4 regions of the Bradyrhizobium sp. CCBAU 53351 genome follow, and region 1 is predicted to be linked to each of the others. Evidence: predicted binding sites of a transcription regulator. Region 1 holds the regulator's gene; each other region holds the start of a gene.
What was found. The regulator HrcA, encoded in region 1, represses chaperone genes, less so after heat shock. The targets are predictions, from matches to a motif close to GTTAGCACTCNCNNNNNGNGAGTGCTAAC.

Region 1 (3,269 bases):
TCGGCGCTGCTCGTGATCGACGTACAGAACTGCTTCCTGCCGGGCGGAAGCCTCGCCGTGAAGGAGGGCGAGCAGGTGGTGCCTGTCATCAACAAGATCTCGAAGGCGTTTGCGAACGTGGTGATGACGCAGGACTGGCACACGCCGGGCCACGTCTCGTTTGCCTCAGTCCATTCCGGCAAGAAGCCGTTCGAGACCGTCGACCTTCCCTACGGCAAGCAGGTGCTGTGGCCTGATCATTGCGTGCAGGGCACCGACGGCGCGGCGCTGTCCAAGGATCTCGCGATCCCGCACGCCGAGCTCATCATCCGCAAGGGCTTTCACAAGGACGTCGACAGCTATTCGGCCTTCCTCGAAGCCGACGGCAAGACCTCGACCGGCCTCGCCGGATATTTGAAGGGGCGCAAGATCAAGCGCGTCTTCGTCGCTGGCCTGGCGACGGATTTCTGCGTGGCCTGGACGGCGCTCGACGCGCGCAAGGCGGGCTTCGAAGTCTATGTGGTGGAAGACGCCTGCCGCGGCATCGACACGCAGGGCTCGCTCGTAAAGGCCTGGGCCGACATGGCCAAGGCCGGCGTGAAGCGGATTCAGTCTGCGGATATCGCGGTGGGGGCCTAGGCGTTTCGCGTCGTCATTCCGGGGCGGCTCGAAGTGCCGAACCCGGAATCTCGAGATCCTCCGGTGCGCAGTGCGCACTGGAGTTCGATGCTGCGCATCGCCCCGGAATGACAACCCAACTCAGTTCGGCGCGCCGCTCGATTCGTTGTTGTTCGCGGCGGGCGCGGGCTTCGCACCGCCCTTGGCGACGCCGACCAAGGCCGGACGCAGCACGCGATCGCCGATGGTGTAGCCGGCCTGCATGATCTGGACCACGGTGCCAGAGGGCACCGACGGATCGGGCACTTCGTACATCGCCTGGTGGAAATTCGGGTCGAACTTCTGGCCCTGCGGATCGAGCTTCTTCACGCCGTGCTTTTCCAGCGCGTTGAGCAGCGACCGCTCGGTGAGCTCGACGCCCTCGATCAGCGAGATCAGGCCGGGATCCGCCGCGGCGCGAGCCTCGGGTGGAACGGCATCGAGCGCGCGCTGGAGATTGTCGGCGATGTCGAGCACGTCGCGGGCAAAGCCGGTAATGCCGTAGAGGCGGGCGTCGGCGACTTCCTTGGTGGTGCGCTTGCGCAAATTCTCCATCTCGGCCAGCGTCCGCAGCGTGCGATCGCGCGCCTCGGCGACTTCCTTCTGCAGGCTCTCGACCGAGCCTGGCTCGGGATCGTCGGGCATGATGTAGGGCTTCGACACCACGGGCTCGCCAGTCGGCGCGGCCGCGTCTTCGGGTTGCCGGTCTCGATCGGTCATCGGCTCTTATCTCGAACTCGTTTCCAGGGATTGTTGGTCCGGATATCGTGCTTTGAGCCGCGAAAATCAAGCGGCCGTGATCGGATCGAACCCGATCAGCCCCCCAATAGGCGGCTGACGATGCGAGCGGCGTAGTCCACAGTCGGGATCACGCGGGCATAATTCAGCCGCGTCGGCCCGATCACGCCCAGGACACCGACGATGTGGCCGGCGGCATCCCGATAGGGCGAGATGATGGTGGAAGACCCCGACAGCGAAAACAGCTTGTTCTCGCTGCCGATGAAGATACGCACGCCCTCGGCCGTCTCGGCCCGGCCGAGCAGATCGATCACGCCGCGCTTGGTCTCGAGGTCGTCGAACAGCAGGCGGACCCGCTCCAGATCCTCCAGCGCGTGCAAATCCTCCAGCAGATTGGCGTGGCCGCGCACGATGAGCTGGCGGTCCTCGTTCTCGCCGCCGGACCAGCTGGCGATCCCGGCGGAAATCACCTTCTGTGCCAGCTGATCGAGCTCGGCGCGGGCCTCGCCCAACGCCGTCTCGAGCTCGAGCCGCGCTTCCGCCAGGGTCCGGCCGCGGATTCGCGCATTGAGGAAATTGCCGGCTTCGGTGATCGCCGAGGAGGGAACTCCGGGCGGCAGCGTCAGCACCCGGTTCTCGACCTGGCCGTCCTCACCGACGAGGATGACCAGCGCTTTCTCCGGTTCCAGACGGACGAATTCAATGTGCTTCAGCCGCGCATTGGATTTTGGCGTCAGCACCACCGCGGCGGCCCGGGTCAAGCCGGACAGCCGCGTCAGCGCCTGGTCCAGCGCGGCCTCGACCGAGTGGGCCTGACCGACGGATGTGAGCTGGCTCTGGATCGACTGCCGCTCGGCCTCGTTGAGGTCGCCGACCTGCATCAGGGCGTCGACGAAGAAACGCAGGCCGAGTTCCGTCGGCAGCCGGCCGGCGGAGGTGTGCGGCGCATAGATCAGGCCGAGCTGTTCCAGGTCGGCCATGACGTTGCGGACCGAGGCCGGCGACAGCGGCATCGCGATCAGGCGCGAGATATTGCGCGAGCCCACGGGCTCACCGGTCGCGAGATAACTTTCTACAATTTGACGAAAAATGTCGCGGGAACGCTCGTTGAGCTGGGCAAGGCCTGCGCGCGGCGCGATCAGATGGATCGGATCGTGATGGGCCACAGACTGTAACTCCTCTCAGATACTCATAATTTGTCTATCCCCGAGGCGTCTGACAAGCGTGGCGTTTGCGGACCCGGAATCAGGGCAGGAATCGAGAGAGGAATCGAGGGAGAAATCGGGGGATGAATAAGCCCTTGCCGCCCACCCTCACCCCACCTACAAGCACCGCCAACAGCCTTATCCCGTGAATTTTGGAGGATTTCCCATGCGGCCAAGCCGCCGTGCGCCCGATGAATTGCGCCCCGTGACGCTGGAGCGCGGCGTGGTCAAATATGCGGAAGGCTCGTGCCTGGTGAAGTTCGGCGACACCCATGTGCTCGTCACCGCCACGCTGGAAGACCGACTGCCGCCGTGGCTGAAGGGCCAGGGCCGCGGCTGGGTCACCGCCGAATACGGCATGCTGCCGCGCGCAACCTCCGAACGCACCCGCCGCGAGGCCGCCGCCGGCAAGCAGAGCGGCCGTACCGTCGAGATCCAGCGCCTGATCGGCCGCTCGCTCCGCACCATCGTCGACCTCGAAGCACTCGGCGAGCGCCAGATCACGGTCGATTGCGACGTGCTGCAGGCCGACGGCGGCACGCGCACCGCCTCGATCACCGGCGCCTGGGTCGCACTGGCCGATTGCGTCAACTGGATGAAGGCGCGCAACATGATCAAGGCCAATGTCATGCGCGACAACGTCGCCGCGATCTCCTGCGGTATCTATAACGGCACGCCGGTGCTTGATCT
Region 2 (3,269 bases), on a different replicon from region 1:
TCCTCCGAATAAGTGGACACCTGTAGTAGCTCAGAGAGCCCGGAGGTATCGAATGCCAGAACGTCAACTTCGATGGTTCACAGAGGACTACAAACGCTAGGCCGTTGAACTGGCGGTATCGAGTGGTCGATCGATCGGATCGGTCGCCAAGGAGCTCGGTCTGCGCGGTGCTGCGCCGCTGGATAGACAAATTCCGGCAGGAGCCGGCATCGGCGGCGTGGCGGCCCACCACGCAGGCGACGCCGATGCCGAGATCCGGCAGGTCCATCGCGAGAGCAGCCAGCGGCAGTTCTCGAGTCCACGCCGCCCTGCGGACGCGGGGACGTGGGCCAGCCGTGGCCGGATCGAACGGCTGATGCGACGGCATGGCATTCGGGCGATCATGGCGCCGCCATGTCGCGTCCGCACCACCGACAGTCGCCACAATCTGCCGATCGCACCAAACCTGATCGCGCGCGACTTCACCGCCGCGGCCCCAAACCGGGTCTGGCTGGCCGATATCACCTACGTCCCACGGCGGAGGACTGGCTGTACCTGGCAGCCGTCATGGACCTCTTCAGCCGCAAGATCGTCGGTTGGGCGATGCCGGATCACATGCGGGTCGAACTCGTCTCCTCCGCACTGACGATGGCGCTTCGCCAGCAGCGGCCGGACGCCGGATTGGTCCATCATTCCGATCGCGGAGTGCAGTACGCTTCACACGAGTATCGCGCGGCCCTTACCGCCGCGGGCCTGACGCATCGACTGCTACGACAATGCCCCGATGGAGAGGTTCTTCCACACCCTCAAGACCGAGCTCGTTCATCATCGTCAGTACCAGACCCGTGCCGAAGCCCGGCGCGACATCTTCGCCTTCATCGCGGGCTTCTCCAATCGAACCAGGCTCTATTCCGCCATCGGATATATCCCTCCGATCGAGATGGAGCTAAAAGCCGCTTAAACCCGTCCGCTTTCTCGGGGGAAGATCAGAGCGCAAAAAGAGGTCAGTCTGACGCACTATCGAGATTGAAGACCGCGTTGAGCGGGGCGACTAACGGCGAAAATCGAAGCATTGTTGCTGATGGATGTTAGGCTCCGAACCACATCTTTCGTCTTGTCTGCAATGTTCTTTGTCCGTCACTTGCGCTCGCTGTCGTGACAATCGGCATTTCTTCTCTCCGCACAGCCGGGACACCCGAGGACCCAACAGCATACAACCTATCGCCACGGCCGATTCAACCCTCATGCGAGCCATCCTGGTGTGAGATAGTTGCAGTAGCTACGCTATCGCCTTGTTTGCTACCTTCAAACTCGCGTCACCAATCCTCTCAAGGTGATGCGGGGGCGGACTCGGCGTATCCCCCGATCCAGTCGTGTGCCGCCCCCACTCTTCGCGAGCGGTCTGAAGAAGATGCGGTGAAACCGGGGGCGTTGCATCTCGTTGCCTCCCCGGAAGCCCATCTCGTCGCAATATAAGACGCGAGAAGCATGCGTATACGATCATCAGCATCACCGCGGAAGAAGGGCGGACGAAGCGCGATTGAACTTTGCGTGAGCGCTGATCTCGTCTTGATTCAGTTCTCCCGCGCGGGCGTTTCGTTCAGCTCCTTGAAGAGGTCGCCGCCGGCCCCTGGCCGCTTTCATCCAGCTCCGGTCAACTGCCAAGGTTAGCGATGGAGCGAGATGAAAAAAGGCGCTATTTTTCAAGATCGGCTTGCCTAGAACGAGACGGCATCCCGAACCTGTTCACACTCCTTGGCTGTTGCGGATGTCGCGGCTAACTCGATGAGAATTCCGTCCACTGAAGCAAGCCCGGCGAACTCCTGTTACGTCGCGCGTTCATCAGCGCTAGGGTTCGTTTCGGCCGGAGCCGTATCCGAGCAGTCAATGAGACCAAGAATGGCTTTAGCAACTACTAAGACTCTCGAGCGCACCAATGTCTGAGCGTTCTTCCAGGCCAAGAGCATCCGCCGCGAAATCGTGCAGACCTCGGCCGAGCAGGGCAACCTCACACTGCGCTAATAGCGGCCGGGCCAGTTAGCTACGATAAATGATTCTGGCAGAGACGACTTCTGAGTGTGATTTTTTGCTGGAAGCTCTTGCTCCTGTAGAAGCCCCGTCCTATTTCAGCTGCGTCTGCGCTAGCACTCGTAGGCATCGATTGCTCACAAGGTTGAAGTCTCAACTCGTGCAAATATTAGGAGGACTGCATGAAATTCCGTCCGCTTCACGACCGCGTCGTGGTCAAGCGCATCGACGCAGAAGAGAAGACCGCTGGCGGCATCATCATTCCCGACACTGCCAAGGAAAAGCCCTCCCAGGGCGAAGTCGTCGCCGTCGGCCCCGGTGGCCGCGACGAAGCTGGCAAGCTGATCCCGATCGACCTGAAGGTCGGCGACCGCGTGCTGTTCGGCAAGTGGTCCGGCACCGAGGTCAAGATCGACGGCCAGGACCTGCTGATCATGAAGGAGAGCGACGTGATGGGCGTTCTCGAGGTCGCCGAGTCCAAGAAGAAGGCGGCTTAAGAGCCTCCCTCCTCCCTCCAGTCAAACACCTTAAGGAAAATTCCAGATGGCAGCCAAAGAAGTCAAATTCTCGGTTGAAGCGCGCGACAAGATGCTGCGCGGCGTCGACGTCCTCGCCAACGCGGTGAAGGTCACGCTCGGTCCGAAGGGCCGCAACGTCGTGCTCGACAAGTCGTTCGGCGCTCCCCGCATCACCAAGGACGGCGTCACCGTCGCCAAGGAGATCGAGCTCGACGACAAGTTCGAGAACATGGGCGCCCAGATGGTGCGCGAAGTCGCCTCGAAGTCCGCTGACGCGGCCGGCGACGGCACCACCACCGCCACCGTGCTGGCCCAGGCGATCGTGAAGGAAGGCGCCAAGTCGGTCGCCGCCGGCATGAACCCGATGGACCTCAAGCGCGGTATCGACCTCGCGGTCGAGGCTGTGGTTGCAGACCTCCAGAAGAACTCCAAGAAGGTCACCTCGAACGACGAGATCGCCCAGGTCGGCACCATCTCGGCCAACGGCGACCAGGAGATCGGCAAGTTCCTCTCCGACGCCATGAAGAAGGTCGGCAACGAGGGTGTCATCACCGTCGAGGAAGCCAAGTCGCTCGAGACCGAGCTCGACGTCGTCGAGGGCATGCAGTTCGACCGCGGCTACATCTCGCCCTACTTCGTCACCAACGCCGACAAGATGCGCGTTGAGATGGACGACGCCTACATCCTCATCAACGAGAAGAAGCTCTCCTCGCTGAACGAGCTGCTGCCGCTGCTCGAGGCCGT
Region 3 (3,269 bases), 2.6 Mb from region 1:
GCCATTCCATCCGCCTGTGGTTATGGATTCCGGGCTCGGCGCTACGCGCCGCCCCGGAATGACGAACCCACGACCATCTTAGCGTGTATCTCCCCCCAAACAAAAACCCCGGCATCGCTGCCGGGGTTTCGTCGTTCTTGAGAGGTCGTTGGACTTAGAAGTCCATGCCGCCCATGCCGCCGCCGGGGGGCATTGCCGGGCCGGCGCCGCCCTTCTTGGGCAGCTCGGCGACCATGGCTTCCGTGGTGATCAGCAGGGCCGCAACCGAGGCTGCGTTCTGGATCGCGGTACGGACCACCTTGGTCGGGTCGATGATGCCCTTCTTGACGAGGTCGGCATATTCGCCGGTCTGGGAGTCGAAGCCGTAATTGTAGGTCTTGTTCTCCAGGATCTTGCCGACGATCACCGAGCCGTCTTCACCGGCGTTGATCGCGATCTGGCGAGCGGGAGCCGACAGCGCCTTGCGCACGATCTCGACGCCGGTCTTCTGGTCGTCGTTCTTGGTGCGCAGGCCCTTGAGCTGCTCGGAGGCACGGAGCAGGGCGACGCCGCCGCCCGGGACGATGCCTTCTTCCACAGCCGCGCGGGTCGCATGCATCGCGTCATCAACGCGATCCTTGCGCTCCTTGACCTCGACCTCGGTCGCGCCGCCGACGCGGATCACCGCGACGCCGCCGGCGAGCTTGGCCAGACGCTCCTGGAGCTTCTCACGGTCGTAGTCCGAGGTGGTTTCCTCGATCTGCGCCTTGATCTGGGCCACGCGCGCCTCGATGTCGGCCTTCTTGCCGGCGCCGTTGACGATCGTGGTGTTCTCCTTGTCGATCATCACCTTCTTGGCGCGACCGAGCATGTTGAGCGTGACGTTCTCGAGCTTGATGCCGAGATCTTCCGAGATCGCCTGGCCGCCGGTCAGGATCGCGATGTCCTGCAGCATGGCCTTGCGGCGATCGCCGAAGCCCGGAGCCTTGACGGCCGCGACCTTCAGGCCGCCGCGCAGACGGTTCACGACCAGGGTCGCGAGCGCTTCGCCTTCGACGTCTTCGGCGACGATGACCAGCGGCTTGCCGGTCTGCACCACGGCCTCGAGCAGCGGCAGCAGCTCGTTCAGCGAGGAGAGCTTCTTCTCGTTGATGAGGATGTAGGCGTCGTCCATCTCAACGCGCATCTTGTCGGCGTTGGTGACGAAGTAGGGCGAGATGTAGCCGCGGTCGAACTGCATGCCCTCGACGACGTCGAGCTCGGTCTCGAGCGACTTGGCTTCCTCGACGGTGATGACACCCTCGTTGCCGACCTTCTTCATGGCGTCGGAGAGGAACTTGCCGATCTCCTGGTCGCCGTTCGCCGAGATGGTGCCGACCTGGGCGATCTCGTCGTTCGAGGTGACCTTCTTGGAGTTCTTGACGAGGTCGGCGACCACGGCTTCCACGGCCAGGTCGATACCACGCTTGAGGTCCATCGGGTTCATGCCGGCGGCAACCGACTTGGCGCCTTCGCGCACGATCGCCTGGGCCAGCACGGTGGCGGTGGTGGTGCCGTCGCCGGCCGCGTCAGCGGACTTGGAGGCGACTTCGCGCACCATCTGCGCGCCCATGTTCTCGAACTTGTCCTCGAGCTCGATCTCCTTGGCGACGGTGACGCCGTCCTTGGTGATGCGGGGAGCGCCGAACGACTTGTCGAGGACGACGTTGCGGCCCTTCGGACCGAGCGTGACCTTCACCGCGTTGGCAAGGATGTCGACGCCGCGCAGCATCTTGTCGCGCGCATCAACCGAGAATTTGACTTCTTTGGCTGCCATCTGGATTTTTCCTTGAGGTATTTGATTGGAGGGAAAGAGGGGCTCTTAGGCCGCCTTCTTCTTGGAAGCGGGGACGTCGAGGACGCCCATGATGTCGCTTTCCTTCATGATCAGCAGGTCGACGTTGTCGATCTTGACCTCGGTGCCGGACCACTTGCCGAACAGCACGCGGTCGCCGACCTTCAGGTCGAGCGGAACCAGCTTGCCGGCTTCGTCGCGGCCACCGGGGCCGACGGCGACGATTTCGCCCTGGGAGGGCTTTTCCTTGGCAGTGTCGGGAATGATGATGCCGCCAGCGGTCTTCTCTTCTGCGTCGATGCGCTTGACCACGACGCGGTCGTGAAGCGGACGGAATTTCATGCAGTCCTCCTAAGCATTTGCTCGGGTTGAGGTTTTGAGATTGTTAGCAATCGGTGCCCGCGAGTGCTAGCACGAGCAAGGCTGAAATAGGACAGGAATTTTGCGGGGGCAAGGGCTTCTAGCAGAAAATTTGGCGCTCTGAAGGCTCGGCTGCCAGAATGTCTTTCCATCGTTAACCGGGTTTAGGGACCGTATTAGCACGGTGCCGCATCTGCTGCTAACGCATTGAATTTCAACAGCTTGTTAAACTTTTGGGCTTGAGATGGATTGTCAGTTTGCGTCACATTTCTCTCATGTGAGCGCATCAGTACCGGGTGGCTCGTAAGGCGCACACCGACCAAGCCGCCCCTTGAATGCGCTCCTGCAAAGGAGGTTGGCATGGGCTTGCGGAGTGGGGTCGTTTCCGAGGATTTCCGGAAACAGATGCTGGGTTACGGGCTGACGACGGCGCAAATTCTCTACCGCATGCCGGATCATCCCTCGCTGCTCCAGACCTATGTCTGGCAGAACTACGACATGTTTCCGAAATTCCCGGCGCTGAAGGATTTCCTGGCATTCTGGCAGGAGAAGCTCGACGGCCCCCTCCATTCGGTCACCGTGGCGCATTCCAAGCTGATCAAGCCGGCCGAGCTGCGCGCCGTGGATGGCGTGTTCCGGCTGCATTGAGGACACCGGTCTCGTAGGGCGGGCAAAGGCGCGTTCTTCGCGCGCCGTGCCCACGCTTTTTCCGATCCGGTTACAGATGCGTGGGCACGCTTCGCTTTGCCCGCCCTACGATATCTCGGTTGGAGCTGCGCCGTGCGAACGCGCTGTCGTCGCCCGAGGCGCGATCAGGCGCCGCTGCTGCAATAGCGCTGCCACATCGCGCGATAGGCCTCGTCCACCGCTCGCCCGTAGGAGACGGGGTTGCCGGCGGCGGCGGCCCGGATCTGGTCGGGCAATGCGAGGCGCACCTTGTCGAGCTCGCCGATCTCCAGGGCGCGGCTCGTTGCGATGTCGATATAGGCCTCATTGCTGTCGGTGACCCAGTCGGGCAGGCCGAGCGCCGTGAGGATGGAGCCGGCGGCACGGCTGGGCAGGCTGTTGCCGAGCTTCGCGACCACAGGCACGCCCA
Region 4 (3,269 bases), 970 kb from region 1:
CCGACGACATCCAGGAACGCGTCATCTCGATCTTCGAAGCCTGCAACTTCCAGGACCTGACCGGCCAGCGCATCAGCAAGGTCATGACCACGATGAAGTTCATCGAGCAGCATATCAATGCGATGATGGACATCTGGGGCGGCGTCGACGCCATCAAGTCGCATGTGCCGGCCCCAGTCGACAATCGCACCGAGGACGAAAAGCTCCTCAACGGTCCGAAGCTCTCCGGCGACGTCGGCCACGCCTCGCAGGACGACATCGACGCGCTGTTCGACTGAGCGGACGGGATACGGAAAAGCGAAACGCCGGCCCTGGGGGCTGGCGTTTTTGCTTTTGGATCCACCATCTCCGCTGTCATCGTCCGCGAAGGCGGACGATCCAGTATTCCAGAGACAGCAATGATTGAGCCGAGAGGCCGCGGCGCACTGGATGCCCCGCCTGCGCGGGGCATGACGGCGGAGCGAGTGCTACGCCCTCGGCGCGCAGCGGACGTAGACCATGTTGCCGTAGCGGGTGGCGGCGTCCTTGTCGATGAAGCGGGTGATCAGGACGCGGCCGTCGAAGGAGACGATTTCGCGGTCCTGCTCGCCGGGGGTCGGGCCCGCCGGTCCGATGTAGTTCTTGCCGCTCGGCGAGCCCTTCAGCCGCAGCTCCTGCGGCGTCGCCTGGTCGGCCAGATGCATAATCACGCCGCCGGAGGAACCGGCGGTGATCACGTAAGGGTTCTTGCACTGGGCCCGGGCGGCCGCCTCGGTGCGGGCGCGGTCGGCCGGGTTCTGGAACGAGGCCAGGCCCCAGCGGCCCACGATCTCGTCGGCGCGAATGGTCGCAGGCATTTCGGGAGCAACGCCCGGCTCGGCGTCGGGCGGCGGCGAGGACGACGAGAAGGACGGCAGGCTCATGCCGCCGCCGCAGGCGCCCAGCAGCAGCGCCAGACAAGAGGCGGCCGCCAGATTGGCAACCGTGCGCGCGTGAGCTGAACTGATCATGGCATTCCCCCGGACAAAACCATGGCCGCACCCCTCCCGCAGCCAAGCGCAAAAAAGCTGCCGGAGCAATGACGTCCTTTGATACGTCTGTGCCCCGAACAAGTTTCCAATGCCAACATCCTATATCCGCCTCAACAACCGCTTAACCACCTTTGCTTGACAGGATCGCGGCCAAGCCATATTTCCGGGCCCACTATTAGCACTCGGAAAGCCCGATTGCTAAGCGCGCCGTTCGATCCTCGGGATAGGGGCCGGACGGAAGTGCCGCCCCACCCACTTCCACACCTTCCGAAGCGAGCCTCCAAAGGGAAACGTCATGGCTAAATCCAAATTTCGTCCGCTGCATGACCGTGTCGTGGTCAAACGTATCGACGCCGAGGAAAAGACCAAGGGCGGCATCATCATTCCCGACACCGCCAAGGAAAAGCCGTCCCAGGGCGAAATCGTCGCCGTCGGCCCCGGCGGCCGTGACGAGGCCGGCAAGCTGGTCCCCATCGACCTCAAGGTCGGCGACCGCGTGCTGTTCGGCAAGTGGTCGGGCACCGAGGTCAAGATCGACAACGAAGACCTCCTGATCATGAAGGAGTCGGACATCATGGGCGTTCTGGCCTAAGGCCATCCGCCTGAACAGCCGCTGAATGTGATGCCCGGATCCAGGCGGTCCGGGCATCCATCATTCCGCCCGACAGCACAAAACAAGACACATCACGAAACACGAGGGACTGCAGACATGGCTGCCAAAGACGTCAAGTTTTCCGGAGACGCACGCGATCGCATGCTGCGCGGCGTCGACATTCTCGCCAACGCCGTCAAGGTGACGCTCGGCCCGAAGGGCCGCAACGTCGTCATCGAGAAATCGTTCGGCGCTCCCCGCATCACCAAGGACGGCGTCACCGTCGCCAAGGAGATCGAGCTCGAGGACAAGTTCGAGAACATGGGCGCCCAGATGGTGCGTGAGGTCGCCTCCAAGACCAACGACCTCGCCGGCGACGGCACCACCACCGCGACCGTGCTGGCCCAGGCCATCGTGCGCGAGGGCGCCAAGGCGGTTGCTGCCGGCATGAATCCGATGGACCTCAAGCGCGGCATCGACAGCGCCGTGGCAGCCGTCATCAAGGACATCGAGAAGCGCGCCAAGCCGGTCGCCGCCTCCTCCGAGGTCGCCCAGGTCGGCACCATCTCGGCCAATGGCGATGCCGCCATCGGCAAGATGATCGCCCAGGCGATGCAGAAGGTCGGCAACGAGGGCGTCATCACCGTCGAAGAGAACAAGTCGCTCGACACCGAAGTCGACATCGTCGAGGGCATGAAGTTCGACCGCGGCTATCTCAGCCCCTACTTCGTCACCAACCCCGAGAAGATGACCGCCGAGCTCGAGGACGCCTACATCCTCCTGCACGAGAAGAAGCTCTCGGGCCTGCAGGCCATGCTGCCGGTGCTGGAAGCCGTGGTGCAGTCGGGCAAGCCGCTCGTCATCATCGCCGAGGACGTCGAGGGCGAGGCGCTGGCCACCCTGGTCGTCAACCGGCTCCGTGGCGGCCTGAAGGTGGCCGCGGTGAAGGCGCCGGGCTTCGGCGATCGCCGCAAGGCCATGCTCGAGGATCTCGCGATCCTCACCGGCGGCCAGCTCATCTCCGAAGACCTCGGCATGAAGCTCGAGAACGTCACGGTCAAGATGCTGGGCCGCGCCGGCAAGGTCGTGATCGACAAGGAGAACACCACGATCGTCAAGGGTGCCGGCAAGAAGCCGGAGATCGAGGCCCGCGTCGGCCAGATCAAGGCCCAGATCGAGGAGACCACCTCGGACTACGACCGCGAGAAGCTCCAGGAGCGCCTCGCCAAGCTCGCGGGCGGCGTCGCGGTGATCCGCGTCGGCGGCGCGACCGAGATCGAGGTCAAGGAGAAGAAGGACCGCGTCGAGGACGCGCTCAACGCCACCCGGGCCGCGGTGCAGGAAGGCATCGTCCCCGGCGGCGGCGTCGCGCTGCTCCGCGCCAAGAAGGCGGTCGGCCGTCTTAGCAACGCCAATGCCGACGTCCAGGCCGGCATCAACATCGTGCTGAAAGCGCTGGAAGCTCCGATCCGCCAGATCTCCGAGAACGCCGGCGTGGAAGGCTCGATCGTGGTCGGCAAGATCCTGGAGAACAAGTCGGAGACCTTCGGCTTCGACGCCCAGAACGAGGACTATGTCGACATGGTCGAGAAGGGCATCATCGACCCCGCCAAGGTGGTGCGCACCGCGCTGCAGGACGCCGCCTCGATCGCCGGCCTGCTGGTGAC

Region 2: the regulator HrcA is predicted to act here: its motif matches at 2,120-2,148, upstream of XH83_RS35035 (co-chaperone GroES).
Region 3: the regulator HrcA is predicted to act here: its motif matches at 2,198-2,226, upstream of XH83_RS23230 (co-chaperone GroES).
Region 4: the regulator HrcA is predicted to act here: its motif matches at 1,185-1,213, upstream of groES (co-chaperone GroES).

Annotation. Positions count from the first base shown of each region.
Region 1 is NZ_CP030059.1:176,441-179,709, forward strand. Features, by position in the region: gene pncA (bifunctional nicotinamidase/pyrazinamidase) at 1-618, shown strand, start outside; gene grpE (nucleotide exchange factor GrpE) at 739-1,356, opposite strand; gene hrcA (heat-inducible transcriptional repressor HrcA) at 1,452-2,540, opposite strand; gene rph (ribonuclease PH) at 2,746-3,269, shown strand, end outside.
Region 2 is NZ_CP030060.1:5,036-8,304, reverse strand. Features, by position in the region: partial or broken gene XH83_RS39845 (IS3 family transposase) at 285-940, shown strand; gene XH83_RS35035 (co-chaperone GroES) at 2,190-2,504, shown strand; gene groL (chaperonin GroEL) at 2,551-3,269, shown strand, end outside.
Region 3 is NZ_CP030059.1:4,897,586-4,900,854, reverse strand. Features, by position in the region: gene XH83_RS23240 (GIY-YIG nuclease family protein) at 1-5, opposite strand, end outside; gene groL (chaperonin GroEL) at 155-1,795, opposite strand; gene XH83_RS23230 (co-chaperone GroES) at 1,841-2,155, opposite strand; gene XH83_RS23225 (usg protein) at 2,534-2,821, shown strand; gene XH83_RS23220 (tetratricopeptide repeat protein) at 2,986-3,269, opposite strand, start outside.
Region 4 is NZ_CP030059.1:1,145,485-1,148,753, reverse strand. Features, by position in the region: gene XH83_RS05475 (protein phosphatase CheZ) at 1-278, shown strand, start outside; gene XH83_RS05470 (hypothetical protein) at 468-989, opposite strand; gene groES (co-chaperone GroES) at 1,306-1,602, shown strand; gene groL (chaperonin GroEL) at 1,720-3,269, shown strand, end outside.